Linked DNA regions of Variovorax paradoxus. The protein of the gene in region 1 interacts with the protein of each later gene in a pairwise test. Links are inferred from orthologs where the notes say so. Each region holds a gene or a part of one and is shown in the gene's direction. Other genes may lie near its edges. The genes, in order: QHG62_RS15255 and bioB.

What was found.
Region 2: the proteins of QHG62_RS15255 (region 1) and bioB interact in binary tests that used the Escherichia coli proteins (3 or more experiments, as listed by UniProt). The link is inferred for Variovorax paradoxus from one-to-one orthologs.

What each region holds. Positions count from the first base shown.
Region 1 is NZ_CP123990.1:3,144,185-3,158,527, reverse strand. What follows is about bases 6,852-9,774. They hold QHG62_RS15255 (class II glutamine amidotransferase), read left to right. Parts: upstream 6,852-7,890; coding sequence 7,891-8,658; downstream 8,659-9,774. Other genes in these bases: QHG62_RS15250 (TonB-dependent receptor), read left to right, coding at 8,765-9,774; QHG62_RS15260 (ABC transporter substrate-binding protein), read left to right, coding at 6,852-7,840. In the rest of the region: QHG62_RS15295 (acetyl-CoA C-acetyltransferase), read left to right, coding at 1-28; QHG62_RS15290 (enoyl-CoA hydratase-related protein), read left to right, coding at 28-834; QHG62_RS15285 (acyl-CoA dehydrogenase family protein), read left to right, coding at 837-2,000; QHG62_RS15280 (6-phosphofructokinase), read left to right, coding at 2,048-3,304; QHG62_RS15275 (cysteine-rich CWC family protein), read left to right, coding at 3,310-3,537; QHG62_RS15270 (zinc-binding metallopeptidase family protein), read right to left, coding at 3,542-5,008; QHG62_RS15265 (MFS transporter), read left to right, coding at 5,146-6,627; more of QHG62_RS15260, read left to right, coding at 6,782-6,851; more of QHG62_RS15250, read left to right, coding at 9,775-10,975; QHG62_RS15245 (PepSY-associated TM helix domain-containing protein), read left to right, coding at 10,977-12,275; gshB (glutathione synthase), read right to left, coding at 12,235-13,191; QHG62_RS15235 (benzoate/H(+) symporter BenE family transporter), read right to left, coding at 13,191-14,343.
Region 2 is NZ_CP123990.1:1,750,520-1,764,802, forward strand. What follows is about bases 4,185-7,047. They hold bioB (biotin synthase BioB), read left to right. Parts: upstream 4,185-5,022; coding sequence 5,023-6,072; downstream 6,073-7,047. Other genes in these bases: accC (acetyl-CoA carboxylase biotin carboxylase subunit), read left to right, coding at 4,185-4,882; QHG62_RS08640 (VOC family protein), read left to right, coding at 6,069-6,563; QHG62_RS08645 (Lrp/AsnC family transcriptional regulator), read right to left, coding at 6,553-7,047. Also shown: methylmalonyl Co-A mutase-associated GTPase MeaB, read left to right, coding at 1-527; QHG62_RS08620 (acyl-CoA carboxylase subunit beta), read left to right, coding at 568-2,112; QHG62_RS08625 (hypothetical protein), read left to right, coding at 2,243-2,806; more of accC, read left to right, coding at 2,834-4,184; more of QHG62_RS08645, read right to left, coding at 7,048-7,050; drug/metabolite exporter YedA, read left to right, coding at 7,166-8,092; QHG62_RS08655 (LysE family translocator), read right to left, coding at 8,106-8,744; QHG62_RS08660 (RnfABCDGE type electron transport complex subunit B), read right to left, coding at 8,741-9,370; QHG62_RS08665 (polyhydroxyalkanoate depolymerase), read right to left, coding at 9,367-10,782; excinuclease ABC subunit UvrB, read left to right, coding at 12,309-14,283. UniProt on the Escherichia coli protein: Catalyzes the conversion of dethiobiotin (DTB) to biotin by the insertion of a sulfur atom into dethiobiotin via a radical-based mechanism.

The sequences.
Region 1 (14,343 bases):
CAACGTCACCATCGTGGAAAGGCTCTGATGACCGCGCAGCAACCCTATGTGCTCTACGAACTGGCCGAAGGCATCGCCACGCTTACGCTGAACCTGCCGGCCAAGCTGAACCCGATTGCGCGCGAGCTGCAGATCGAACTGCGCGACACGCTGGAGCGCATCCGCGACGATCGCGAAGTGCGCGCTGTGATCCTGACCGGCGCCGGCAAGGCCTTTTGCGTGGGCGCGGACCTGAGCGCCATGACGCCTGGTGAAGAAGGCAAGTCGCTCGGCGACCAGACGGCCGAATGGATGCAGTCGCTCAGCAATCCGCTCATCGAAACGCTGCGCACGCTGCCTGTGCCGGTGGTGGCCGCGGTCAATGGCGCCGCGGCGGGCGCGGGTGTCGGGTTGGCACTGGCGGCCGACGTGACGATTGCGGCGCGCAGCGCCTACTTTTACCTGCCCTTCCTGCCCAAGCTCGGCATCGTGCCCGACCTCGGCTGCACCTGGGCCATTCCGCGGCGGGCCGGCAAGGCACGGGCCATGGGCATGGCGCTGCTCGATGAGCGCCTGAGCGCCGGCCGCGCGGTGCAGTGGGGCCTGATCTGGGCCTGCGCCGACGACGAACAGCTGCTCGAGGAAGCACGCGCGATTGCGCAGCGCCTCGCACGCCTGCCGGCCCACGCGGTGGTTGAAGCACGCGCAGCCTTCGAGGCCGCCGAGCGCCACACGCTGCCCGAACAGCTGCACTACGAAAGCGAGCGCCAGCGCGAGCTGATCGACCGGCCGAGCTTCCGCGAAGGCGTGAGCGCCTTCCTGCAGAAGCGCCCGCCGACGTTCCCGGGGCGCTGAGCATGATCGAACGCACGCTTTTCAGCGCCGACCACGAGGCCTTTCGCGACAGTTTCCGCCGCTTCATGGACAAGGAGATCGCGCCCTTCCACGAGGCGTGGGAAGAACAGGGCTATGTGGACCGCGGCGTGTGGTCCAGGGCCGGCGAGAACGGCTTTCTCTGCATGGCGCTGCCCGAGGAATACGGCGGCGCCGGCGCCGACCTGCTCTATTCGGTAATCCAGTTCGAGGAGCTCTGGGCGCGCGGGTTTACAGGCATCGGCTTCGGCCTGCACAGCGAGATCGTGGCGCCGTACATCCTGCGCTACGGCACCGAAGCGCAGAAGCGGCACTACCTCCCCAAGCTCGCGAGCGGCGAGATGGTCGGCGCCATCGCGATGAGCGAGCCCGGTGCGGGCAGCGACCTGCAGGCGGTCAAGACCAGCGCCATCCGGCAGGTCGACGGCAGCTACCTGCTCAACGGCAGCAAGACTTTCATCACCAACGGCTGGCATGCCGACCTGGTGATCGTGGTGGCCAAGACCGACCCGGCCGCGGGCGCAAAGGGCACCAGCTTGTTCCTGGTCGAGCGCGGCATGGCGGGCTTCGAAAAAGGCAAGCGGCTCAAGAAGCTGGGACTCAAGGCGCAGGACACGTCGGAGCTGTTCTTCAACGACGTGCGGCTGCCGGCCGATGCACTGCTCGGCGATGCCGCGCAGCTGAACCGCGGCTTCGTGTGCCTGATGGAGCAACTGCCCTGGGAGCGGCTGCAAATTGCGATCAGCGCGGTGGCCGCATCGCAGGCCGCCATCGACCAGACCGTGGCCTATGTGAAAGACCGCAAGGTGTTCGGCCAGCCCGTGGGCAACTACCAGAACACGCGCTACACGCTGGCCGAACTGCAGACCGAGGTGCAGGTGGCGCAGGTGTTCGTCGACAAATGCATCGAACTGCTGATGGCCGAAAAGCTCGATACCGCCACCGCCAGCATGGCCAAGTACTGGACCACCGACCTGCAGTGCAAGGTGATGGACGAGTGCGTGCAGCTGCACGGCGGCTACGGCTTCATGTGGGAGTACCCGATAACCCGCGCCTACGCCGATGCGCGGGTGCAGCGCATCTATGGCGGCACCAACGAGATCATGAAGGAAGTGATCACGCGTTCGATGGGGCTGGGCGGGCGCTGAAAGCGGCGCCACTGGCGCCCGGCGAAGGCCTGCGGGAGAATGGCCGCATGCCCATCCTCAACGCCTTCTACGCCCAGTCGGGCGGCGTCACCTCGGTCATCAATGCGTCGGCCTGCGGCGTGATCGAGACGGCACGAAAACACCCGGACCGCATCGGCAAGCTCTACGCCGGGCGCAACGGCATCATCGGCGCGCTGACCGAAGAACTCATCGACACCGGCGCCGAGCCGGCCGAGGCGATTGCGGCGCTGCGCACCACGCCTTCGGGCGCATTCGGCTCGTGCCGCTACAAGCTCAAGTCGCTCGAGAAGAACCGGCGCGAATACGAGCGGCTCATCGAAGTGTTCAAGGCGCATGGCATCGGCTACTTCTTCTACAACGGCGGCGGCGATTCGGCCGACACTTGCTTCAAGGTGAGCCAGCTGTCGCAGTCGCTCGGCTATCCGTTGCAGGCCATCCATGTGCCCAAGACCATCGACAACGACCTGCCGCTGACCGATTGCTGCCCGGGCTTCGGCTCGGTGGCCAAGTACGTGGCGGTGTCCACGCTCGAAGCCTCGTTCGACGTGCGTTCGATGGCGGCCACCTCCACCAAGGTGTTCGTGCTCGAGGTGATGGGGCGCCATGCGGGCTGGATCGCGGCGGCGGGCGGGCTTGCTGCGGACCACGGCATTCCGGTGGTGGTGCTGTTCCCCGAGATCGAGTTCGACAAGGCGCGGTTTCTGGCACGCGTGGACGAACTGGTGAAGCAGCACGGTTACTGCTCGGTAGTGGTGTCCGAAGGTTGCCACTACCCCGACGGCACCTTCCTGGCCGAGCAAGGCACGCGCGACGCTTTCGGCCATGCGCAGCTCGGCGGCGCAGCACCGGTGGTGGCGCAAATGGTCAAGGACGCGCTGGGCCACAAGTTCCACTGGGCCGTGGCCGACTACCTGCAGCGCGCGGCGCGGCACATTGCCTCGGCCACCGACGTGCGGCAGGCCTATGAGCTGGGGCAGCGTGCGGTCGAGCTGGCGCTGGAAGGCCACAACGCGGTCATGCCGACCATCGAGCGCACCTCCGATGCGCCCTACACCTACCGCATCGGCAGCGCACCGCTCGACGCAGTCGCGAATGTCGAAAAGCCGATGCCGCGCGACTTCATTTCGGATGATGGGTATGGCATTACCGACAAGTGCCGCCTTTACCTGCTGCCGCTGATCGAGGGCGAGGACTATCCGGCCTATCGCAACGGCTTGCCGGTGTACGCGACGCTGCGGAACGTGGCGGTGGCAAAGAAGCTGCCGGCTTTCGAGCTCGCCTGACGACCATGGCGGCAGTTATTTTCGACACGATGGACGCCACGCGCTGCCCGCTCTGCGGCGAGCAGAACCGCTGTGCGATGGAAGTTGCGCGCGAAACCGGAGAGCCGCAACCGCCCTGCTGGTGCATGGCAACGGACTTTCGCAATGCGCCGCTGGCGGCGGTGCCGCAGCAAATGCGCGGGAAGGCCTGCATTTGCGCGCGCTGCGCCGCGGGCACACCTGGCGGCTCCTAGTTTTTTAGAACTGCGCCGCGTTCTGTTGCTGGCTTTGCATCTGCGTCTGCGACTGTGACTGGTCGGGTTCCGGCCCGTTTGCAGGCCCGTTTGCGGGCTCGTTCACCGGCTCATTCGGCGGTTCATCCGCCGGTTCATTCGCTGGCACAGGAGGCTGCGAACCCTCCGGCAGCGGCACCGTCGGCGCGGCCGCCGTGGACGACGGGCGGTCGCGCTGCTCGGTCACCACGCAGTGGATGAACTGCAGCTTGCCCACGGCCGCACGCGGCAGCACGAAAGGGTAGTAGTCTGGCTGGCCCATGCTGCGCGACAACTCGTTCAGCACATTGGTGAGCAGCACCCAGCCATTCAGAAAGTCCAGGAACTTGGCTGCGCCGGGATGCTCGGGCCGCCACAGGTCTTCGAGCGTGAACAGGTCGCTCGCGAGTTCGACGTTGGTGGCATCCACGCCGAAGCTCATCGCCGTGTCGGTGGTGTCGGCCATGTGCAGGTAGTGCGCCCAGGTTTCGGCCCAGTCTTCCCACGGATGCATGCTCGCGTAGCTGCTCACGAAGTGAATCGACCAGTCGGGCGGCGGCCCTTGCTCGTAGTGCCGCTGGAGTGCTGCGGTGTAGTCGGCGCGCTCGTCGCCGAAGAGCACGCGAAACTCGTCCAGCCACGCCGTGGGCTGCACCAGCAGGTCCCAATAGTAGTGGCCGATTTCATGGCGAAAGTGGCCGAGCAACGTCCGGTAGGGCTCGCGCATCTCGGCGCGGATGCGTTCACGCACGGCATCTTCGGCCTCTTCGGCGTTGAGGGTGATCACGCCGTGCTCGTGGCCGGTCATCACATGCGGGCTGCCGGGCATGTTGCTCAGAAAATCGAAAGCCAGGCCGTGCGCCGGGTCGGCGTGGCGGCTCACCACCGGCAGCCCCAGCGCCAGCAGCTGCGAAATGAGCCGGCGCTTCGCGTGCTCCAGCTTGCGCCAAAGCTCGCCGTTGCTTTCCACGGAAAGGTCGGGAATGGTGCGGTTGACGCTGCATGCCAGGCAGTAGCCGGGCGCGAGGCCGTCGGTGTTGAACGCGGGATCGTCGCCCTCGCGCGGGGCCGGCACCATCCAGTTGCAGCTGGCGGCGGTCATGAGGTTGGCGCAGCGGCGGTACCTCTTGCCGTCCGGATTGCCGAACACGGTGAAGGTGCCGGGCAAGGGTTGCTCGCCCTCCGCCTGCGCCTGGTTGTCGCCAGCCTCTTCGACGGGCGCCAGCGGCACCACGCCGAGCCGCTCGATCACATACCCGAGCGGTGTGTGGCAGGCCAGGCACTGGCTGTTGCGCAGGAACACCGGGCGGCCGCACTGGCAGCGGTAGGCGCGGCTGACGGTGGGCGCGGCCAGTTCGGCCGCGAGGTTGGGCGCCGCCTGCGCGGTGTTCTGATCGGCTGCGCCGGCCTGGTTGCCGGTTTGCGCACCGGGTTGATCGGATTGGGGAGCCATGTCGTTTTTGGTTTTCTCGAAAGCAGTGCGGGACAGCCTGTCCATTGTGCGACCGTTGCATCGGCGCCCATTCGCGCAAAGACCGATATGCTTGTAGGACGACGGACCCGCACCCCGAGCCGAGCCGCCGCCTCACGATGCCCACTCCCCAGCCCGAAGCCGCACAGCCGGCACCGCCCACCCTCGGCACGATGCGCGAACGCTACGGTCCGCGCTACCGCTGGTACCTGCTGCTCTCGGTCATGGTGGGCGTGATGGCGTCGATCATGTCGTCGACCATCGTCAACGTGGCGATTCCGGGCATGAGCCACCACTTCTCGCTCGGGCAAGAGCGTGCGCAGTGGGTGAGCTCGGGTTTCATGGTGGCCATGACCGTTTCGATGCTCACCACCCCCTGGCTGCTGTCGCGCTACGGCTACAGGCGCACCTACGCGGGCACCATGGCGCTGCTGCTGGCGGGCGGGGTGGCGGGCGGGCTGGCCAATAATTTTTCGCTGGTGCTGCTGGCTCGCGTGGCCGAAGGGCTGGCGGCAGGCGTGGTGCAGCCCATTCCGGCCATCATCATCCTGCGCGCCTTCGAGCCGCGCGAGCAAGGCCGTGCGAGCGGCATCTTCGGCATGGGCGTGGTGCTGGCGCCGGCCATCGGCCCGAGCATCGGCGGGGTGCTGGTCGACCTTTTCGGCTGGCGCTCCATCTTCTTCATGGTGGTGCCGTTTTGCCTGGCGTCGCTCTGGCTGGCCTACAAGTTCGTGCCCACCACGGCGCCCGGCGGGGTGGCGGCCACGCGCGGCAGCGGGCTCGACTGGCGCGGCCTGGCCCTGGGCACGGCCGGCACGCTCTGCCTGCTGAACGGGCTGGTCGAGTTGCGAGGCGATTCGCCGCTGCAGGCGGCGCTGCTGCTGGGCGGCGCGCTGGTTGCCTTTGCGGCTTTCATATGGTGGCAGCGCCGGTTTGCGGCTTCGGGCGGCACGCCGCTGATGAACCTGGGCCTCTTCCAGTACCGGCAGTTCGCCATGGGCAGCGTGGTCGCCTTCATCTACGGCACGGCGCTGTTTGGCTCCACCTACCTGCTGCCGGTGTACATGCAAGTGGGGCTGCAGCTGTCGGCCTCGCACGTCGGCACCATCCTGCTGCCGGCGGGCATTGTGCTGGCCATCACCATTGCAGGCGTGGGCCGGCTGGCCGACCGGCAACCGACATGGCTGCTGGTGAGCATCGGCTTGGCGCTGCTGGCGGCCTCTTTTGCACTGATGGTGGTGGTGAGGCTCGACAGCGCGCTGTGGCTGCTGGTGGCGTTTGCCATCATCGGACGCGTCGGGCTGGGCTTCATCCTGCCTTCGCTCAACCTGGGCTCGATGCGGCCGCTGGCCAAGCCGCTGATTCCCCAGGGTGCCAGCGCCATCAACTTTTTGCGCATGCTCGGCGGTGCGGCCGGCGTGAGCCTGTGCGCCATCGTGCTCGAGTGGCGGCTGGCGGCGCACGGCGATTCGCTTGCCAACCCGACGACCAGCCCGGCGCGGCTGGCGGCGTTCGACGAGGTGTTCCTGATGCTGGCCGCGCTCTGCGCAATCGCCATCTGCGCGGCGTGGCAACTCCGGCAGTCGGAACCCCGAGGGTAAGCCCCAAGTAATACCTAAGCATCCATCGTTTCTAATTGTTAATATTGTTAGACATTGATGGAATGGGCTCCGTATGCAACGCAGAAGTTTTGTCGCTTCGTCGGCGGTTTTGGCTGCGGGCCTGGCCCGTTTGTCGTCGGCAAGTGGCGCCGAAATGGGCGTTAGCGACACGGAGATCGTGCTTGGCAGCTCGGCCGTTCTGAGCGGGCCGCTCGGCTCGCAGATCAAGGTTGTGCACAACGGCGCCGCGCTGGCATTCGACTCCGTCAACGAGCAAGGCGGCGTCAACGGACGCAAGATCAAGCTGGTGGCGCTGGACGACGAGCTGAAGCCCGAGAAAGCGCTGGAGAACTACGGCAAGCTGCTGAACGACCACCGCGTGTTCGCGTTCTTCGGCTGCGTGGGCTCGGGCACCACGTCCGCCGCGGCCAAGCTGCTGCAGCAAAGCGGCGCACCCAGCGTGGGCGGCTACGGCGTGGGCGACAGCGCCCGTGAACGCGTGGCGGGCTCGGCTTACTTCGTGCGCGCAAGCAATGCCCGCGAGGCGCAGGCGCTGGTCGAGCACCTGTCGACCATCGGTGTGAGCAGGATCGCCATCGCGCACCTGGACAATCCCGGCGGTCTCGAGGCGGTCAAGCTGATCGAGGCGGCCATGGCCACCCACAAGCAGGCGCCCACGGTGGTGGTCGCGGTGAAGGGCGACGGCTCTACCTCTGCCGCCGCCGGCAAGACGCTTGCCGACAGCCAACCCCAGGCCGTGCTGATGTACCTGGCCGGCACGGTCACGGGCGAAGTGATCAAGGCCATGTATGCCGCGGGCAGCAAGCCGATGTTCTACGGCATGTCGGTCGTCTCGGGCGAAGTCACGGCCAAGGTGGTTCCGCTGCAGGCCGGCGGGCTGGCCATTTCGCAGGTCACGCCGTATCCGTGGGGCGAGGTCGAAGTGGTGACGCGCGACTACCGGCGCCTGGCCGAACGCGCGCAGGTGCCCGTGGGCTACGGCAGCTTCGAGGGCTACCTGAACGGGCTGGTGATGATCGAGGCGCTCAAGCGCACCGGCCGCGACCTGACCCGCGCCCGCCTGCATGCCACGCTGCGGGCGCTCAAGCTGCGCCTGGCGGGCATGGACATCGATTTTTCGACCGGTGCCACCACCGGCTCTCGCTTCATCGAAATGGTGCGCGTCACGCCCGAAGGCCGCTTCGTTCGCTGAGCGTTGGGCGGGTTCGCCCGCGGCGGCTGCGCTCGCGCTTTAATAGCGCCATGTGCCAACTGCTCGGAATGAACTGCAACACGCCCACGGACGTGACCTTCAGCTTTACGGGCTTTGCCCAGCGTGGCGGCCGCACCGACCACCACGCCGACGGCTGGGGCATCGCCTTTTTCGAAGACCGGGGCCTGCGCCACTTCGTCGACCACATGCCCGCGAGCGAATCGCCGGTGGCCGAGCTGATCCGGCGCTACCCCATTCAAAGCCGCAACGTCATTGCGCACATCCGCAAGGCCACGCAGGGTGCCATCAACCTGCAGAACTGCCACCCCTTCGTGCGCGAGCTGTGGGGCCGCTACTGGGTGTTTGCCCACAACGGCGACCTGAAGGACTTTCGCCCACGCCTGCACGGCAACTTTCATCCGGTGGGCAACACCGACAGCGAGCATGCCTTCTGCTGGCTGATGCAGGAGCTGGCCAAGTCGCATGCGGGCGTGCCGAGCATCGAGGAGCTCACGCTCACGCTGCGCGAACTGGCGCCGCAGCTCGCCCGCCACGGCACCTTCAATTTCATGCTCTCGAACGGCCAGGCGCTCTGGGCCCATGCCTCCACCAACCTCTGGTACGTGGAGCGCCGCCATCCCTTCGTCACCGCGCAGCTCGCGGACGAAGACCTCGAGATCGACTTTGCGCGGCACACCACGCCCAACGATCGCGTGGCGGTGGTGGTGACCGCGCCGCTCACGAGCAATGAAAGCTGGACGCCCTTCGTGCCGGGCGAGCTGCATGTGTTTGTGGACGGTAAACGGCTGGGGCACTGAGGCGTTTCTACTGACACTTTTTCGCAACATTGAGAGAAAGTATCGGCAAACCGGCTCGACGGGGTAACAATAATGGTTCTCATTTGCGCCCCTTTCGAACCTTTCAATGTCTTCTTCCTCCCCTTTTCTGCGCGCCAGCCTGCGCCCGACGGTTGCCGCCACGCTGCTCGTTCTCAATGCCTTGGCTGCCTCGGCCCAGACCGCCGCGCCGGTTGAAGCCGCCGGCACCCTCGGCACCGTTACCGTCGAAGCCAGCGCCGACGCCTCGGCCGAAGGCCTGACCAAGCCCTTTGCCGGCGGCCAAGTGGCCCGTGGCGGGCGCGTGGGCATCCTGGGCAACCAGGACATGATGAGCTCGCCGTTCTCGAGCACCAACTACACCAACGAGCTCATCCAGGACCAGCAGGCCAAGAGCGTTGCCGACGTGCTGCTCAATGATCCGTCGGTGCGCCAGGCGCGCGGCTTCGGCAACTTCCAGGAGCTTTATGTGGTGCGCGGCTTCCCCGTGTACTCGGACGACGTGGCCTACAACGGCCTGTACGGCATGCTGCCGCGCCAGTACATCGCCTCTGAATTCTTCGAGCGCGTGGAAGTGTTCCGCGGCGCCAACACCTTCCTGAACGGCGCCGCGCCCGGCGGCAGCGGCATCGGCGGCGCGATCAACCTGCTGCCCAAGCGGGCGTCCAACGAGCCGCTCACGCGCGTCGGCTTCGGCGTGCAGACCGGCGGACAGGGCTACGTGAACCTCGACCTGGCGCGCCGCTTCGGCCCCGACGACAGCTTGGGCGTTCGCATGAATGCCGTGCGCCGCGAAGGCGGCACCGGCGTCCATAAAGAGAGCCAGCAGCTCAGCGCCTTTGCCGTCGGCCTGGACTGGCGCAACCGCAACGTGCGCCTGTCGGCCGACTTCGGCTACCAGGACTACGACCTGAAGGACGGCCGCCCGAGCCTCACGCCCTCGTCGGCGCTGCCGATTCCGCGTGCGCCCGACGCCAGCACCAACTTTGCGCAGCCTTGGACCTATTCGAAGGAGAAGGATAAGTTCGCCACCTTCCGCGGTGAAGTCGACATCACCGACAACATCACCGCCTGGGCCGCGGGCGGCGTGCGCCGCAGCGACGAAGACAACGTGCTGGCGAACCCGACGCTCGCCGACGCGTTCGGCAACACCAGCGGCACGCGTTTCAGCAACACCCGCAAGGACCGCATCGGCACGGCCGAGATCGGCGTGCGCGGCAATTTCGTGACCGGACCGGTGAAGCACGCGGTGGTGGCTTCGGCCGCCACATACAGCAACGACCGCGACAACGCCTACACGATCTCGCGCGGCAGCCTGCGCAACAACATCTATGCGCCGTACGCGTCGCCCTTCCCGGTCGCCAATAACTTCACCGGCAACACGCTGGAAGACCCGCGCCTGACCGACAAGATCAAGACCTCGAGCGTTGCAGTGGCCGACACCATGTCGTTCATGGACGACCGCCTGCTGGTCACGCTCGGCGTGCGCCGGCAGACGATCGAGCAGACCAGCTTCGCCTACAACACGGTCAAGGAAACGAGCGCCTACGACAAGAGCAAGACCACGCCGGTGGCCGGCGTCGTGTTCAAGATCACGCCGAGCACCTCTGTCTACGCGAACTACATCGAAGGCCTCGTCAAGGGCAACGTGGCACCCGGCACGGTCAACAGCCGTCCGGTCACCAACGCCGGCGAGGTGTTCGCGCCGTACCAGGCCAAGCAGAAGGAAGTCGGCGTCAAGTACGACGGCGGCACCGTCGGTGCAAGCGCGGCCTTCTTCACCACCGACCAGCCCACGTACCAGTACGAGGGCCAGACCTACGGCCTGTACGGCAAGCAGCGCAACCAAGGCCTGGAGTTCTCGGTGTTCGGCCAGCCTGCCAAGGGGCTGCGCCTTCTGGGCGGCCTGACGCTGCTCGACGCCAAGCAGAAGGACACGCAAGGCGGTGCCACCGACGGCCGCACGGCCATCGGCGTTGCCAAGCAGCAGGCCAACCTGGGCGCCGAATGGGACGTACCGGGCGTGCGCAACCTGTCGCTGAACGCGCGTTTGCTCTACACCTCCAAGCAGTACGCCAACGCGGCCAACACGCAGCAGATCCCGGGCTGGACGCGCTTCGACATCGGCGCGCGCTACCTGGTCGACCTGGGCAACGGCCGCGCACTCACGCTGCGCGCGCGCATCGACAACCTGTTCAACAAGTCGTACTGGGCGTCGGTGGGCGGCACGCAGGGCTCCAACTACCTGGTCCTCGGCGCACCGCGCACCTTTGCGGTCAGCGGCACCATCGACTTCTGAGATGCGCGCCTTCGCGACGACAGTGCACCGCTGGGCGGGCCTCGCGGTTGCACTGTTCCTCATTGTCTCGGGCCTGACCGGCGCCGTGATCTCGTGGGACCACGAGATCGACGGCTGGCTCAACAGCGAGCTCTACGACACCGAATCGCGCGGGCCGTTCCGCGATCCGTTCGACCTGGCGGCCGCGGTCGAGGCGCACGACCCGCGCGCACGCGTCGCGTACATGCCGCTCGGGTTCGAGGAAGGCCACGCGGCCGGCTACTTCGTGCAGCCGCGCACCGACCCCGCCACCGGCAAGCCCTACCAGCTCGGCTACAACCGCGTGTACGTCGATCCAGTGACGGCCGAGATCCGCGGCCGGCGCGACTCGACCGCGATCTCGCTCAAGCCCGAGACGCTGATGCCGTTCCTGCGCAAGCTGCACTACACGCTGCATGTGCCGGCCGTCTGGGGCACCGACCGGCTGGGCTACTGGATCATGGGCGGCGTGGCGCTGGTGTGGCTGCTCGACAGCTTCGTTGCGCTGTACCTCACGACGCCGCGGCGCCAGCGCCGGGCCGCGCACCCCGAGCACCGCGCTGCGCGCGAATGGTGGCGCCGCTGGAAGCCGGCCTGGGCCGTGCGATGGGCGGCCGGCGGCTACAAGCTCAACTTCGACCTGCACCGCGCGGGCGGGCTGTGGATGTGGGCGCTGATCATCCTCATCGCCTTCACGTCGTTCTCGCTGAATCTCTACAAGGAAATCTTCCACCCGATGCTGTCGCTGGTGTCGAAGACCACGCCCGGCCCCTCGGCACTGGTGCCGCTTGCACCGCTGGGCACACGCATCGAACCCACCATAGGTTTTCGCCAGATCGTTGCGGACGCCGAGGCCGAAGCACGCCGGCGCGGCTGGACCACGCCGCTGGGCGGCGTGTTCTACAACCAGCGCGGCGGCTTCTACAACGTGTCGTTCTTCGACCATGCCTCGCACGACGACAGCGACGGCATGGGCTTGTCCAACCTCTACCTGGACGGCCGCGACGGCCACATCATCAGCAGCAACCGGCCATGGCACGGCACGGCGGCCGACGTGTTCGCGCAGCTGCAATTGCCGCTGCACGGCGGACGCATCCTGGGGCTGCCGGGACGCATCCTGATGTCGCTCATGGGGCTGGCGGTGGCGGGCCTGTCCATCACGGGCATCGTGATCTGGTGGCGCAAGCGGCGCGCGCGGCTGCTGCAGACACGGCGGCAGCGCGAGGCGCTACCCGAGGAACTCAGCGCGGTGCGGCAAGGTGCGCCTCGAGCGCATCGATGAACATCTTCGGCACGTCGAAGCCGGTCTGCTCGGTGATCTCCTGGAAGCAGGTCGGGCTCGTCACGTTGATCTCGGTGACCGAGTCGCCGATCACGTCGAGCCCGATCAAGAGCAGCCCGCGCGGCGCGAGCACCCGGCCAATGGCCTCGGCGATCTCGCGGTTGCGCGCCGTGAGCGGCTGGGCCACACCCTTGCCGCCGGCCGCCAGGTTGCCGCGCACCTCGGTGCCTTGCGGAATGCGCGCCAGCACAAAGGGCGCGGGCTCGCCCGCAATGATCAGGATGCGCTTGTCGCCCTGAACCACCTCTGGCACGAAGCGCTGCACCATGATGGTTTCGGCGCCGTTCTTGTTGAGCGTCTCGACGATGGAGCCGAGGTTCAACGCGTCCTGCTTCACGCGGAAGATGCCCATGCCGCCCATGCCGTCGAGTGGCTTCAGGATGATGTCGCCATGCTCGGCATGAAAGTCGCGCACGGCCTGCGCGCTGCGCGTGACCAGCGTGGGCGTGACGAACTGCGGAAACTCCATGATCGCGAGCTTCTCGGGGTGGTCGCGCAACGCGCTCGGCTTGTTGACCACGCGCGCGCCTTCGCGTTCGGCCTGCTCGAGCAGGTGCGTGGCATAGATGTATTCGGCGTCGAAGGGCGGGTCCTTGCGCATCAGCACGGCGTCGAAGTCCTTCAGCGCCTTGGCCTCGCTGATATCGACGCGGTACCAGTCCCTTGCGTCTCCGGTGAGCGTGATCTGCTGCACCGTGGCGGTGACCTGCCCGCCCGACTTCCACTGGATGTCCTGCGGCAGGCAGGCCGCGATGCGATAGCCGCGGCGCTGGGCCTCGCGCATCATCGAGAAGGTCGTGTCCTTGTAGATCTTGAAATGATCGAGCGGATCGGCGACGAAGAGGATGTTTTTCATCAGGGAGTCTTTCCGGCGCCAGGTGTGGCCGCCATGTTGCTGCTGTCTGGCGCGATGTTGCCGGAAGCGGCGATGTCCTTGCCGGCGGAGGCCTTTGTCTTCGTGCGTCCGGCCTGCTGCACCGCCAATGCCAGTGCACCGGCCACCACGCCCCAGAACGCCGAGCCAATGCCCAGGATGGCCACGCCCGAGAGCGTGACCAGGAAGGTGATGATCGCGGCCTCGCGGTGCGGCTCGTCGCGCACCGCACCCGCCAGCCCGCTGCCGATGGTGCCCAGCAGCGCCAGGCCGGCGATGGCGGCGACCAGCTCTTTCGGAAACGCCGTGAGCAGCCCGGTGACCGCCGCGCCGAAGAATGCGATCACCACGTAGATGGCGCCGCAGCTTGCGGCCGCCGTGTAGCGCCGCGCCGGGTCTTCATGCGCCTCGCGGCCCATGCAGATGGCGGCGCTGATGGCGCCCAGGTTCAGTGCAAAGGCACCGAAGGGCGCCAGCACCAGCGTTGCCAGCCCGGTGACGGTGATGAGCTTGCTCACCGGCAGGTCGCCGTAGCCCGCCGCACGCATCGTCGCCACGCCCGGCAGGTTCTGCGACGCCATGGTGACGATGAAAAGCGGCAAGGCCAGGCTGACGATGGCCTGCCAGCTGAACACCGGCATGGTGAACACGGGCCATGTGAGCGAGAAGTGCACCGTCGACCAGCTCAGCTCGCCGCGCGCGGCCACGAAGGCAATGGCAACCAGCAGCGTGAGCGGCACCGCATAGCGCGGCAGCAGGCGCTTCGCGACCAGGTAGGTGCCGAGCATCAGAAGCACCAGCGGCAGCGCGGTCTTGGCGGCAATGAACGCATCCAGCCCGAAGCGCGCGAGCACGCCGGCAAGCAGGGCCGAGGCGATCGCCATCGGAATCCTGTTCATGACCCGCTCGAACCAACCCGTAGCGCCCGCCAGCACGATGAGCACGGCGCAGGCGATGAAGGCGCCGACCGCCTCGCCCATGCCGTAGCTGCCCGCAGCCACGGCAAGCACGGCGGCGCCCGGCGTGCTCCAGGCAATCATCACCGGCTTGCGCCACCACAGCGACAGCACGATGGATGGCAGGCCCATGCCGATGCCCAGCGCCCACATCCACGAGGCCGCGATCTCGGGCGTG
Region 2 (14,283 bases), 1.4 Mb from region 1 along the record:
TGATGCAGCTGCCCAACGCGGGCGACGACCTGCAGGCCATCAAGAAGGGCGTGATGGAGCTGGCCGACCTGGTCGTCATCAACAAGGCCGACATAGACAAGGATGCCGCCACGCGTGCGCAGGCGCAGATCACTTCTGCCCTGCGCCTCTTCGGCCACCAGGGCAACCCTGACCATGCGCATGCGGTGCATGACGCGCACAGCGGCGCCGAGGTTCGCTTCTGGCTGCCCAAGGTGCTGCAGCTGAGCGCGCTGGCGGGTACCGGCATCGACGCTTTCTGGGACGCTGTCACGCAGTTCAGGCAACTGCAAACCGCCAATGGCAAGCTCGCCAAGCGGCGTGAAAAGCAGGCCACGTCGTGGATGTGGGAGCGCATCGACGCGGGCCTCAAGCAGGCATTCAGGCAGCACACGCAGGTGCGCGAACTGCTGCCGCAACTCACTCGGCAGGTGGCAGAGGGCTCGCTGCCCGCATCGACGGCGGCGCGCCAGTTGCTTGCGGCGGCTGCCATCACCGCCAGGCCATGACAACACACGACATTCAGGACCACAGCTTCGGAAGCACACCATGCAAGAACTGATCGAACAACTCGAAAAGCGCCGCGCTCAAGCGCGCCTTGGCGGCGGACAGAAGCGCATCGACGCGCAGCACGCCAAGGGCAAGCTCACCGCGCGGGAGCGCATCGAACTCTTGCTGGACGACAACACCTTTGAAGAGTGGGACATGTTCGTCGAGCACCGCTCGGTCGATTTCGGCATGGCCGAGCAAAAGATTCCGGGCGACGGCGTGGTGACGGGCTACGGCATGATCAACGGCCGCCTCGTCTTCGTGTACAGCCAGGACTTCACCGTCTTTGGCGGCGCGCTGAGCGAAGCGCACGCCGAAAAGATCTGCAAGGTGATGGACCAGGCCATGAAGGTCGGCGCACCCGTCATCGGCCTGAACGACTCCGGCGGTGCGCGCATCCAGGAAGGCGTGGCCTCGCTCGGCGGCTATGCGGACGTGTTCCAGCGCAACGTGATGGCATCGGGCGTGGTGCCGCAGATCAGCATGATCATGGGCCCATGCGCGGGCGGCGCGGTTTATTCACCCGCCATGACCGACTTCATCTTCATGGTGAAGGACTCGAGCTACATGTTCGTTACCGGCCCCGATGTGGTGAAGACCGTAACGCATGAAACCGTGACGGCCGAGGAGCTGGGCGGCGCGGTTACGCACACCACGCGCAGCGGGGTGGCCGACATGGCGTTCGAGAACGACGTCGAAGCGCTCATGATGCTGCGCCGCCTGTACAACTACCTGCCGCTCAACAACCGCGAGAAGCCGCCGGTGCGCCTGGGCAACAACGGCCAGGGCGACCCGGCCGACCGGCCCGACTACTCGCTGGACACGCTGGTGCCGGACAACCCGAACAAGCCCTACGACATCAAGGAGCTGATCCTCAAGGTGGTGGACGACGGCGATTTCTTCGAGCTGCAGCCCGACTACGCGAAGAACATCGTGATCGGCTTTGCGCGCATGGAAGGGCAGACGGTCGGCATCGTGGCCAACCAGCCGCTGGTGCTCGCAGGCTGCCTCGACATCAAGAGCAGCATCAAGGCCGCGCGCTTCGTGCGCTTTTGCGATGCGTTCAACATTCCCGTGGTTACCTTCGTCGACGTGCCCGGCTTCATGCCCGGCACGGGGCAGGAGTACGGCGGCATCATCAAGCACGGTGCCAAGCTGCTCTACGCGTATGCGGAATGCACGGTGCCGAAGATCACCGTCATCACGCGCAAGGCCTATGGCGGCGCGTACGACGTGATGGCTTCCAAGCACCTGCGCGGCGACGTCAACCTGGCCTGGCCGCGCGCCGAGATTGCGGTGATGGGCGCCAAGGGCGCAGTGGAAATCATCTTCCGCGAAGACAAGAACGACCCCGAGAAGCTCGCCGCACGCGAGGCCGAATACAAGGCGCGTTTCGCCAATCCGTACGTGGCGGGTGCGCGTGGCTACATCGACGACGTGATCCTGCCGCACGAAACGCGCAAGCGCATCTGCCGTTCGCTGGTGATGCTGCGCGAGAAGAAGCTCGAGAACCCGTGGCGTAAGCACGGCAACATTCCTCTCTGATTTTCATATGCGCAGCTATTACCCCCAGTTCCGCGAGGGAGCGGAACCCGGGCTAGTTCCAAAGCTGGGCGGGTTGCCCTGGGGGCTCCCCGCGCGCCTTTGGCCTATCTGCCGCGAGTGCAATCGCCCCATGAGCCACCTTGCGCAGTTGCCGGCGGACGGGGAGGCGTTGCCACTCGCAAGCGGCGAGGTGCTGTTCCTGTTCAAGTGCGAGTGGGACAGCATCTGCAGCTTCTGGGAGCATGACGCGGGTACGAATGGCGCATTCGTGGTACAGGGCGCCGACTTGGGCGACGCGCCCGCACCGCTGCCTTCAGATGCTGCCGACGGACAGCCGGCACTTCTGCGCGAGATCGGCATTGCCGCATGGCGCGCGGATGACGACGGCGTACCTGCAGAGCTGGAGGAGGCGTTCTATGACTACCAAGCCCACTTCGATCTGCCCGACGAAGCAGCGCACCCTCGCGGCTGGGCCAGCCCCTGGTGTACCAAGAGCGGCGGCGCGCCGCACTGGACGGCGAACGGCGCGCAAAGACTGCCCGCGGGACGCTTGTTTTTGCAGATCGACAACTGGGTCGATCTTCCCGATGGCAGCACGGCCGAAGTGGCGAACTTCTGTTCAGATGGCATCGCCTATGTGTTCGTCGATCGGTCGCAGGCGCAGCCGGTTTACTCGATGTTCATCAACCGCTGAGGCGGTCAGCAAGAAAACGGATTCAGCATGTTTAAAAAAATCCTTATCGCCAACCGCGGTGAAATCGCCTGCCGCGTGATCCAGACGGCCAAGAAGATGGGCATCCTCACCGTCGCCGTTTATTCCGAAGCCGACAAGGAAGCCCGCCACGTCGAATTGGCCGACGAGGCCGTGCACATTGGTGCTGCGCCAAGCCGCGAGAGCTATCTGCAGGCCGACCGCATCATCGCGGCCTGCAAGCAGACCGGCGCCGAGGCGGTGCATCCGGGCTACGGTTTCCTGTCGGAGAACGAAGCCTTTGCGCGCAAGGTCGAGGAAGAGGGCATTGCCTTCATCGGACCGAAGCACTATTCGATTGCCGCCATGGGCGACAAGATCGCATCGAAGAAGCTTGCGAACGAAGCGAAGGTCAACACCATTCCGGGCTGGAACGACGCCATCGAAACGGCCGAGCGCGCCGTCGAGATTGCCAAGGACATTGGCTACCCGGTGATGATCAAGGCGTCGGCCGGCGGCGGGGGCAAGGGGCTGCGCGTGGCCTTCGACGACAAGGAGGCCTTCGAGGGCTTTACCTCGTGCCGCAACGAGGCGCTGAGCAGCTTTGGCGATGACCGCGTGTTCATCGAGAAGTTCGTCGAGGAGCCGCGCCACATCGAGATCCAGGTGCTGGGCGATTCGCATGGCAACGTCATCTACCTGAACGAGCGCGAATGCTCGATCCAGCGCCGGCACCAGAAGGTGATCGAAGAGGCGCCTTCGCCCTTCATCAGCGATGCCACGCGCAAGGCGATGGGCGAGCAGGCGGTGCAGTTGGCCAAGGCGGTGAAGTACCAGAGCGCGGGCACGGTGGAGTTCGTGGTCGGCAAGGACCAGAGCTTCTATTTTCTTGAAATGAACACGCGGCTTCAGGTGGAGCATCCGGTGACCGAATGCATCACGGGGCTCGACCTGGTCGAACTGATGATCCGCGTTGCGGCAGGCGAGGCGTTGCCGCTGACGCAGGCCGAAGTGAAGCGCAACGGCTGGGCGATCGAATGCCGCATCAACGCCGAGGATCCTTTCCGCAACTTCCTGCCTTCGACGGGCCGCCTGGTGAAGTTCCAGCCGCCCGCGGAGACGATGTTTGCGAGCGACACCGAGCACCTGAACGGCGTGCGGGTGGACACCGGCGTGTACGACGGCGGCGAGATTCCGATGTACTACGACTCGATGATCGCCAAGCTCATCGTGCACGGCAAGGATCGGAAGCATGCAATTGCACGCATGCGCGAGGCGCTCAATGGCTTCGTGATCCGTGGCATCAGCAGCAACATTCCTTTCCAGGCGGCGCTGCTCGCGCATCCGAAGTTTGTAGCGGGCGACTTCAACACCGGCTTCATTGCCGAGCACTACGGCAAGGGCTTTCACGCAGAAGACGTGCCGCACGCCGATCCGTCGTTTCTCGTTGCGCTTGCCGCCTATGTGCACCGCCGCTACCGCGCGCGGGCCTCGGGCATCAGCGGCCAGCTCGAAGGCCACGGCGTGAAGGTGGGCGAGCAGTTCGTGGTGGTGGAGCTGGGGCCGGAAGGCAAGCATGTCCACCACCCGGTGTCCGTGACCGACTTTCACGGCAAGACGGGCGCGAGCGCCGTTGCCGTGGGCGACAAGAGCTACAAGATCGACAGCGGCTTTGCGCTGGGCGCGATTCGCGTGCAAGGCATGGTGAACGACCGCCCCTTCACCGCGCAGGTCGAGCGCGGGGCAGGCAAGAGCCCGCTCGCGCTGCGGGTGTCGCACGACGGCACGCAGATCGAGGCCATGGTGCTGTCGCCACTGGGCGCGCGGTTGCTCGAGTTGATGCCCTACAAGGCGCCGCCCGATCTGAGCAAGTTCCTGATGTCGCCGATGCCGGGCTTGCTGGTCGAGGTGTCGGTGCAGCCGGGCCAGCAGGTGCGTGCGGGCGAGAAGCTGGCCGTGATCGAGGCCATGAAAATGGAAAACGTATTGTTTGCCACGCAAGACGGTGTGGTTGGCAAGATTTCGGCAAACAAGGGCGATTCGCTCGCGGTCGATCAAATCATTATGGAGTTTGAATAAAGCTCACCCCCAGGCTGCGCGCACTTCGTGTCGCTTCTCCAACCCCCTTCCGGGGGCAACACCTGCGGCCCGGCGAAGCCGGTTCCGCGGTGTTTCCCGAACAGGCAATGCTTCGGGCACCTATGAAAGATTTCATTGATATGACGACCTCCGATATTTTTTTTGAAGCGCCCATCTCGGCGCCTGTCACGCTGCACCGGCCCCCAAAGCCGGTGACGCCGCAAGGCCCGTGGTCGGTCGAGGCGATCCAGGCGCTGCTCGACAAGCCGCTGATGGATCTGCTGTTCGAAGCACAGACCGTGCACCGCCAGCACTTCCCGGAAGGCGACATCGAGCTTGCGACGCTGCTTTCGGTCAAGACCGGCGGCTGTCCGGAAAACTGCGGCTACTGTCCGCAGTCGGCCGAGTTCGACACCGGCGTGAAGGCGCAGAAGCTCATGGAAGTCGACGAGGTGGTGCGCGCCGCACAGGCGGCCAAGGACGCCGGTGCCACGCGGTTCTGCATGGGCGCCGCATGGCGCGCGCCGAAGGACCGCGACGTGGAGAAGGTGGCGGTGCTGGTCGAAGCGGTGAAGAGCCTGGGCATGCAGACCTGCGCCACGCTCGGCATGCTGGAGCCGCATCATGCGCACCAGCTCAAGGCCGCGGGCCTCGACTACTACAACCACAACCTCGACACCGCGCCTGAGTACTACACCGACATCGTCGACACGCGCACCTACCAGGACCGGCTCGACACGCTGGCCCATGTGCGCAGCGCCGGCATCAGCGTGTGCTGCGGCGGCATCGTCGGCATGGGCGAGCAGCCGGTGCACCGGGCCGGGTTGATCGCGCAGTTGGCCAACCTGAATCCGTACCCTGAGTCGGTGCCGATCAACAGCCTGGTGCGCGTGCCGGGCACGCCGCTGGCCGATTCGGAGCCGGTCGACCCCTTCGACTTCGTGCGCATGATCGCGGTCGCGCGCATCACGATGCCGACGGCGCGCGTGCGCCTTTCAGCCGGGCGCCAGCAGATGGGCGATGCGGTGCAGGCCTTGTGCTTCATGGCCGGCGCCAACTCCATCTTCTATGGCGACAAGCTGCTGGTCACCGGCAACCCCGACGTGGAGGCCGACGTGCAGCTGCTGCGCAAGCTGGGCCTGCAGTCGCGCCGCACCACGACCACTGAAAAGGTAGAGGTCTGCGCATGACGGCCACGGCCTCCGCGCGTCCCTTCAAGGTGCTGGGCATCCAGCAGATCGCCATCGGCGGGCCCGACAAGATGCGGCTGCAGAAGCTGTGGGTCGACATGCTGGGGCTCGAGGTCACCGGCACCTTCAAGAGCGAGCGCGAGAACGTCGACGAAGATATCTGCTCGATGGGCAGCGGGCCGTTCAAGGTCGAGGTCGACCTGATGCAGCCGCTCGACCCCGAGAAGAAGCCGGCGGTTCACACCACGCCGCTCAACCATGTGGGCCTCTGGATCGACGACCTTCCCAAGGCTGTCGAATGGCTCACCGCGCAGGGTGTGCGCTTTGCGCCCGGAGGCATTCGCCAGGGCGCGGCTGGCTTCGACATCTGCTTTCTGCATCCGAAGGCGAACGACGAGTTTCCGATTGCGGGCGAGGGCGTGCTGATAGAAATGGTGCAGGCGCCGCCCGAGGTGGTGACTGCGTTCAACGCGCTGGCCGCTACGCGTTGAGCACCTTCTTGATCGGCGGCTTCACATCGGAGCGCTGAGGCGGCAGCATCGGCTGGTGCTCGCGTGCCGGGTTCAAGATGATCGAGGTGGCCGTCTCGGTGAGGATGCAGAACTTGGTGACCACCGCATCGAGGTGGCTCACGTCGATGACCGCAATTTCCAGGATCCAGCTGTCGTCTCCGGTCACGTTGTAGGCGTTGACGCACTCCGGCGTCTGCTGCACCAGCTCGACCACGCGCGCGTAGTCGGCCCGGCCCACGCGGATGACCGCGCGGATGCCATAGCCCAGCTTGCCGAGATTGACCGTGGCGCGATAGCCGCTGATCACGCCCGCGGCTTCGAGCTTTTTCACGCGCTCGGTCACGGCCGGCTGGCTCAGGTGCACGCGGCGGCCGAGCTCGGCCATGGTGAGCCGCGCGTCGCCCTGCAACTCGGCCAGGATGCGGGTGTCGTGAGCGTCCAGCGTGGGGTTGAAGGCGAAGTCCATGCAACTCCTTTAAATCGACGGTGCAAAACGGTGAGAACCATGAGTTGTGCATGGCTGCAATGAGTTTGCCTTCATACCATGGATGGCGTTCCAATACCAACAATACAGATCTCGCATGCCTACCCTCGCATCTCCCGCCCAAGCCGCTTCCAGGTCGCCTGTACGTAGTTCGATGCCGCTGCTCCTCTGGCTTTGCCTCGCCGCCACGTGGGTGGTGTGGGGCTCGACCTATCTCGCAATCAAGTACGCGCTGGTCAGCTTCGCGCCTTTTCTCCAGATGGGCTCTCGCTTCTTGTTTGCGGGCGTGCTGCTGGCTGCATGGATGCGCTGGCGCGGCGCCGCATGGCCGTCGGGCCTGCAATGGCGCAACGCGCTGGTGGTGGGCTCGCTGATGCTGGGCGGCGGCATGGGTGGTACGGCCCATGCCGAAGTGTCGATCGGCTCCGGGCTGGTGGTGGCGTTCATTGCGGTGGTGCCGCTTTTGATTGCATTGCTGAACCTGATCTGGGGCGTGAAGCCGACGCGGCTCGAAGCAGCGGGCATCGCGCTCGGGCTCGTCGGCGTGCTGATGCTGACGCAGGGAAGCGGCTTCCAGTCGTCGCCCGCAGGGCTGGTGGCAATTTCCATCGCATGCATCTGCTGGTCGCTGGGCAGCGTGCTGAGCCAGCGCAGCCTGCCGCTTGCCCCCGGGGCCATGGGTTTTGCCAGCGAGATGATCTGCGGCGGCGTGGTGCTGCTGGTGCTTTCGGCAATCTCCGGCGAGCGGTTCGTGTGGCCGCCGCAGCCAGAGGCCGTGGCAGCCTGGCTTTACCTCGTGGTCTTCGGTTCGCTGATCGCGTTCAACGCCTACATGGTGCTGCTTGCCAGGGCCCCGGCGGCGCTCGCTTCGAGCTACACCTTCGTCAACCCCGTGATCGCAATGCTGCTGGGCGTGTGGGTTGCCAACGAGACCGTGACGCGCTTCGAGTGGTATGCGGTGGCCGTCATCCTGGCCGGCGTGTTGCTGCTGCTCTTCAAGCGCGCCCAGAAGGAGAAGGCCTGAGCGCGCACGTCGTTCAGGTGCCCGGACGGCGCCAGAAGGCCAGCGTGGCCGCCAGCAGCCACATGCCGGCCGCGCAGCTGCGGTTCAGCACCTTGAGGCCGCGCCGCGAGAGCCAGCGCACGGCCTGCGTGCCGGCGGCCGCGTAGGCCAGCATCACGCAGGTGTCGAGCGCGACGAAGATCGAACCCAGCAGCAGGTACTGCGTGCCTTGCGGCTTGGTGATGTCGATGAACTGCGGCAGAAAGGCCGCGAAGAACAACACGGTCTTGGGATTCGAAAGCGCAACCAGCAGGCTGCGCACAAGCGCAATGCGTCCGTGCGGACGAACCTCGATGGCGGACTTGGCCAGCGCCTCGCCCAGGTCGGTGGCGTCGCTGCGCCACAGCTTGATGCCGAGCCACACCAGGTAGGCGACGCCCGCCACGCGAATCGCGTTGAAGAGCAGTTCCGATGCGGCCAGCAGCGAGCCGAGCCCGAGCGCGACCACCGTAATGAGCGTGACGCTGCCGAGCGATGCACCCGCAATGCCCCAGCTCGCGCGGCGCATGCCGCCATCGATGCCGTTGGACAGCGCCAGCAGCATCGTGGGGCCGGGAATCACGGCCAGTGCGAGCGAGGCAACCACATAGATGAGCAGGGTGTCGGGTGTCATGGCTTGGCGGTGGGTGGGCGTTGCTGGGCGGCGCGGGCTCGCGCCAGGGCTGCTTCGACGATGGAGCGCTTGCGCGTGTCGGCGGCTTGCGGCTCAGCGGCGGCGGGTTCAGGTTCTTCGATTCGCTTGGCGATGCGGCGATGCTCGCCATGCAGCTGGTAGCGCTTCAATGCCGCCTCTGCCTGCGCTTGCGACCATGCGGCCCAGCCTGTACGGCCCGGCGTTTCAACCTCGAGCGAGATGCAATCGACGGGGCAGACCGGAATGCAGAGCTCGCAGCCCGTGCAGTGCGCTTCGATGACCGTGTGCATGCGCTTGTTGATGCCCACGATGGCATCGGTGGGGCAGGCATCGAGGCAGAGCGTGCAGCCGATGCACCAGGCCTCGTCGATCACCGCCATGGCGCGTGGGCCTTCGGTGCCGAACCGGGGATCGAGCGGCACCTGTTCGCGGCCCGTGAGCTGCGCGAGCCTGGCAATGCCTTCCGCGCCGCCGGGCGGGCACTGGTTGATGCCGGCTTCTCCGTCGGCCACGGCCTGCGCATAGCCCGCGCAATCGGGGTAGCCGCAACGCGTGCACTGCGTTTGCGGCAGTGCGTTGTGAATGCGCGCGGCCAGCCCGTTCACTTCCTGCGTGCCGCGGGCTTCTTCACGGCTGCAACGGCCACCGCTTTCTTGGCTGCGACATTCTTCTTGGCGGCCACGGCAACCGTCTTTCGCCCGGGCTTGATGCGGTCTTCGGCCGGCAGGGCCTCGCGTGCGCCGGCGCGCCGCTGGGGCTGGTCGTGGGCGGCGATGAATTTCTGCACCTTGGGATAGACCAGTTCGCGCCAGCGGCGGCCGCTGAAGATGCCATAGTGGCCCGCGCCCTTGACTTCGTAGTGCTCGCGCTGCGCGTCGTCGATGCCGGTGCACAGGCTGTGCGCGGCCTCGGTCTGGCCCGAGCCCGAAATGTCGTCGAGCTCACCCTCGACGGTGAGCAGGGCGGTGGAATGAATGTCTTGCGGGCGCACGCGCTCGATCTGGCCCTTGGGGTTCTTCACGTCCCAGGTGCCGTTCACGAGCTCGAACTGCTGGAACACGGTGCGAATGGTGTCCAGGTAGTAATCGGCGTCCATGTCGAGCACCGCGTTGTACTCGTCGTAGAACTTGCGGTGGGCCTCGGCGCTCGCGTCATCGCCCTTGATCAGGTCCTTGAAGTAGTCGTAGTGGCTGCTGGCATGCCGGTCGGGGTTCATCGCCACGAAACCCGTGTGCTGCAGGAAGCCCGGATACACGCGGCGGCCTTCACCCGGAAAGCCTTGCGGCACCCGGTAGATCACGTTGTTCTCGAACCACTCGTAGCTCTTGTTCATTGCAAGGTTGTTCACCGCGGTGGGCGACTTGCGGGCGTCGATGGGGCCGCCCATCATGGTCATGGTGAGCGGCAGCGGCTCGCCGCGGCTTGCCATGAGCGACACGGCCGCCAGCACTGGCACGGTCGGCTGGCACACGCTCACCACGTGGCAGTTGCCGTATTCGGCCTGCAGCCGGCGGATGAACTCCTGCACGTAGTTGATGTAGTCGTCCAGGTGGAACTCGCCCTGCGACAGCGGCACGAGGCGCGCGTTCTTCCAGTCGGTGATGTAGACCTTGTGGTCTTGCAGCATGGTGCGCACGGTGTCGCGCAGCAGCGTGGCGTAGTGGCCCGAGAGCGGCGCCACGATCAGCACCACGGGCTGGCTCTTGAGTGTCTTGAGAGTGTGCGGCTCGTCGGTAAAGCGCTTGAAGCGGCGCAACTCGCAGAAAGGCTTGTCGAGCTCGACGACTTCCTGGATCACGACGTCGTCGCCGTCGACCTTCACCGACTTGATGTTGAACTCAGGCTTTTCGTAGTCCTTGCCCAGGCGATAGAGCAGGTCGTAGCCTGCGGCCATGCGCTGTGCCATGGGCAACTGGCCCCACACCGCGCCTTGGCCATAGAGCTTGGAGGCCGCTTGCGCGAAGTCCGAAAACGGTTCCATCAAGGAACGCTGGGCTTCGTAGAGTTGATAAAGCATCGCTGGTGTTGTAGTGAAATGTTGCAGTGCAATATATCAGCGCAATTGCGGCGATGCAGGAGGCCAAACCCTACATCGGCCACAGCGCGAGGGTCTTCCCGTCGTAGGAGCGTGAAGGAATCGTCCGAAAACGAATTCCCTCACACTTTGCTGTCACCTAGATGACTTTGGCAATCGACGCGCAGACGTAGTCGATGTTCTTGCTGTTGAGCGCGGCCACGCACATGCGGCCGGTGTCGGTGCCGTACACGCCGAACTCGCTGCGCAGGCGCACCATCTGGTCCTTGCTGAGGCCCGAGTAGCTGAACATGCCGATCTGCTTGGTGATGAAGCTCATGTCTTCCTTCACGCCGGCAGCCTTGAGGCCATCGACCAGCTTCTGGCGCATGGCCTTGATGCGCACGCGCATTTCGCCGAGTTCCTTTTCCCACAGGGCGCGCAGTTCGGGGTTGCCGAGCACGGCTGCCACCACGGCGCCGCCGTGGATCGGCGGGTTGCTGTAGTTGGTGCGAATGGCGATCTTGAGCTGCGAGAGCACGCGGCCGGCTTCTTCCTTGTTTTCGCAGAGCACCGAGAGGGCGCCCACGCGCTCGCCGTACAGGCTGAAGCTCTTGGAGAACGAGGTCGAGACGAAGAAGGTCAGGCCGGCGTCGACGAACTTGGCGACAGCGGCGCCGTCTTCCTTCAGGCCGTAGCCGAAGCCCTGGTAGGCCATGTCGAGGAAGGGCACGAGGCCCTTGGCCTTGACGGCCGCGACCACCTGGTCCCACTGCTCTGGCGTGATGTCGTAGCCGGTCGGGTTGTGGCAGCAGGCGTGCAGCACGACCACGGTACCGGCGGGCGCTGCACTCAGGGCAGCCAACATGCCGTCGAAGTTGACGCCGCGCTTGGCCGCGTCGTAGTAGGGGTAGCTTTCGACCACGAAGCCCGCGTTGGTGAACAGCGCGCGGTGGTTTTCCCAGCTCGGGTCGCTGATCAGCACCTTGGCATTGGGGTTGAGCTTCTTGAGAAAGTCGGCGCCGACCCCAGCTCGGGTCGCTGATCAGCACCTTGGCATTGGGGTTGAGCTTCTTGAGAAAGTCGGCGCCGACCTTCAGGCCGCCCGTGCCGCCGATGCCCTGCACCGTGGCCACGCGGCCGGACTGCACGGGTTCGCTGTCGGCGCCGAAGACCAGGCCCTTGACGGCGTTGTCGTATGCCACGATGCCGTCGATCGGCAGGTAGCCGCGCGCCGTGGGGGCTTTCATCATGTTCTGTTCGGCGGCCTGCACGCACTGGAGCAGGGGCAGCTTGCCGTTGTCGTCGTAATAGACGCCGACGCCGAGGTTGACCTTGTTGGGGTTGGTATCGGCTGCAAATTGCTCGTTGAGGCCGAGGATCGGGTCGCGCGGTGCCATTTCGACCGCGGTGAACATAGACATGGAAAGGTCCTTTGGGATGAAAGCTTCGCTGGCAACCGGACTTGCGCTACGCTTTCCGGTTGCCTTGAATTTTACCGGCGCCATCGCCACCTGTCGGGAACAGCCATGCCAGAGAACAACGAAGCCATAGCAGACCTGAAGAAACTGGACCCGATCGGTCCGGCCAAGCAGGGCGAATTCATCAAGTATCCCGGTTCGCCATTCGAGCTTTTCCAGCCCTATCCGCCGGCCGGAGACCAGCCGAAGGCCATCGACGGGCTGGTGGAGGGCGTGCTCGACGGCGAGGTGTTCCAGACGCTGCTGGGCGTGACGGGCTCGGGCAAGACCTTTACCATGGCCAACGTGATTGCGCGCCTGGGCCGCCCGGCCATCGTTTTTGCGCCCAACAAGACGCTGGCGGCGCAGCTCTACAGCGAGTTTCGCGAGTTCTTTCCCAAGAACGCAGTCGAGTACTTCGTGAGCTATTACGACTACTACCAGCCCGAGGCCTACGTGCCCCAGCGCGACCTGTTCATCGAGAAGGACTCGTCGATCAACGAGCACATCGAGCAGATGCGGCTTTCAGCCACCAAGAGCGTGCTGGAGCGGCGCGACACGGTCATCGTGGCCACGGTGAGCGCCATTTACGGCATCGGCACGCCCGAGGACTACACGCAGATGCGTTTCATCATGCGGGTGGGCGACAAGATCGGCCAGCGCGACGTGATCGGGCGGCTGATCCGCATGCAGTACACCCGCAACGAGCAGGACTTTTCGCGCGGCACCTTCCGCGTGCGCGGCGACACGATCGACGTGTTTCCGGCCGAGCACAGCGAGCTGGCGATCCGCATCGAGCTGTTCGACGACGAGATCGAGTCGCTGCAGCTCTTCGATCCGCTTACCGGGCGCATCCGGCAGAAGATTCCGCGCTTTACGGTGTATCCGTCGAGCCACTATGTGACCCCGCGCGACAAGGTGCTGGGCGCGGTGGAAACCATCAAGATCGAACTGGCCGAGCGGCTCAAGGAGTTCGTCAGCCAGGGCAAGCTGGTGGAGGCGCAGCGGCTGGAGCAGCGCACCCGCTTCGACCTGGAAATGCTGGCCGAAATCGGCCACTGCAAGGGCATCGAGAACTACACGCGCCACCTTTCGGGCGCGGCGCCGGGCCAGCCGCCGGCCACGCTGACCGACTACCTGCCGAAAGACGCCTTGATGTTCCTGGACGAGAGCCACCAGATGGTCGGCCAGCTCAGTGCCATGTACAACGGCGACCGGGCGCGCAAGACCACGCTGGTCGAATACGGCTTCCGCTTGCCAAGCGCCTTGGACAACCGGCCGCTCAAGCTGGAGGAGTTCGAAACGCGCATGCGCCAGTGCATCTTCGTTTCGGCCACTCCGGCGCAGTACGAAAAGGACCATGCCGGCAACGTGGTCGAGCAGTTGGTTCGGCCGACCGGCCTGATCGACCCCGAAGTGGAGGTGCGCCCCGCCACGCACCAAGTGGACGACGTGCTGAGCGAGATCCGCATCCGGGTGGAAAAGAACGAGCGCGTGCTCATCACCACGCTGACCAAGCGCATGGCCGAGCAGCTGACCGACTACCTGGGCGACAACGGCGTGAAGGTGCGCTATCTCCACAGCGACGTCGATACTGTGGAGCGGGTCGAAATATTGCGCGACCTGCGGCTGGGCACTTTCGACGTGCTGGTGGGCATCAACCTGCTGCGGGAAGGCCTGGACATTCCGGAGGTGTCGCTCGTCGCCATCCTGGATGCCGACAAGGAAGGTTTTCTGCGCGCCGAGCGTTCGCTCATCCAGACCATCGGCCGCGCGGCCCGAAACCTGAACGGCAAGGCCATCCTGTATGCCGACCGGATGACCGACTCGATGAAAAAGGCGATCGACGAGACCGAACGCCGCCGCGCCCGGCAGATTGCCTACAACGAGGCCAACGGCATCACGCCGCGCAGCATCGTCAAGCAGGTGCGGGACCTGATCGACGGCGTCTACAGCGAGAAAACCGGCAAGGAAATGGCCAAGCTCGACCTGGAACGCGCCAAGGTCGAGGACATGAGCGAAAAGGACATCGCCCGGGAAATCA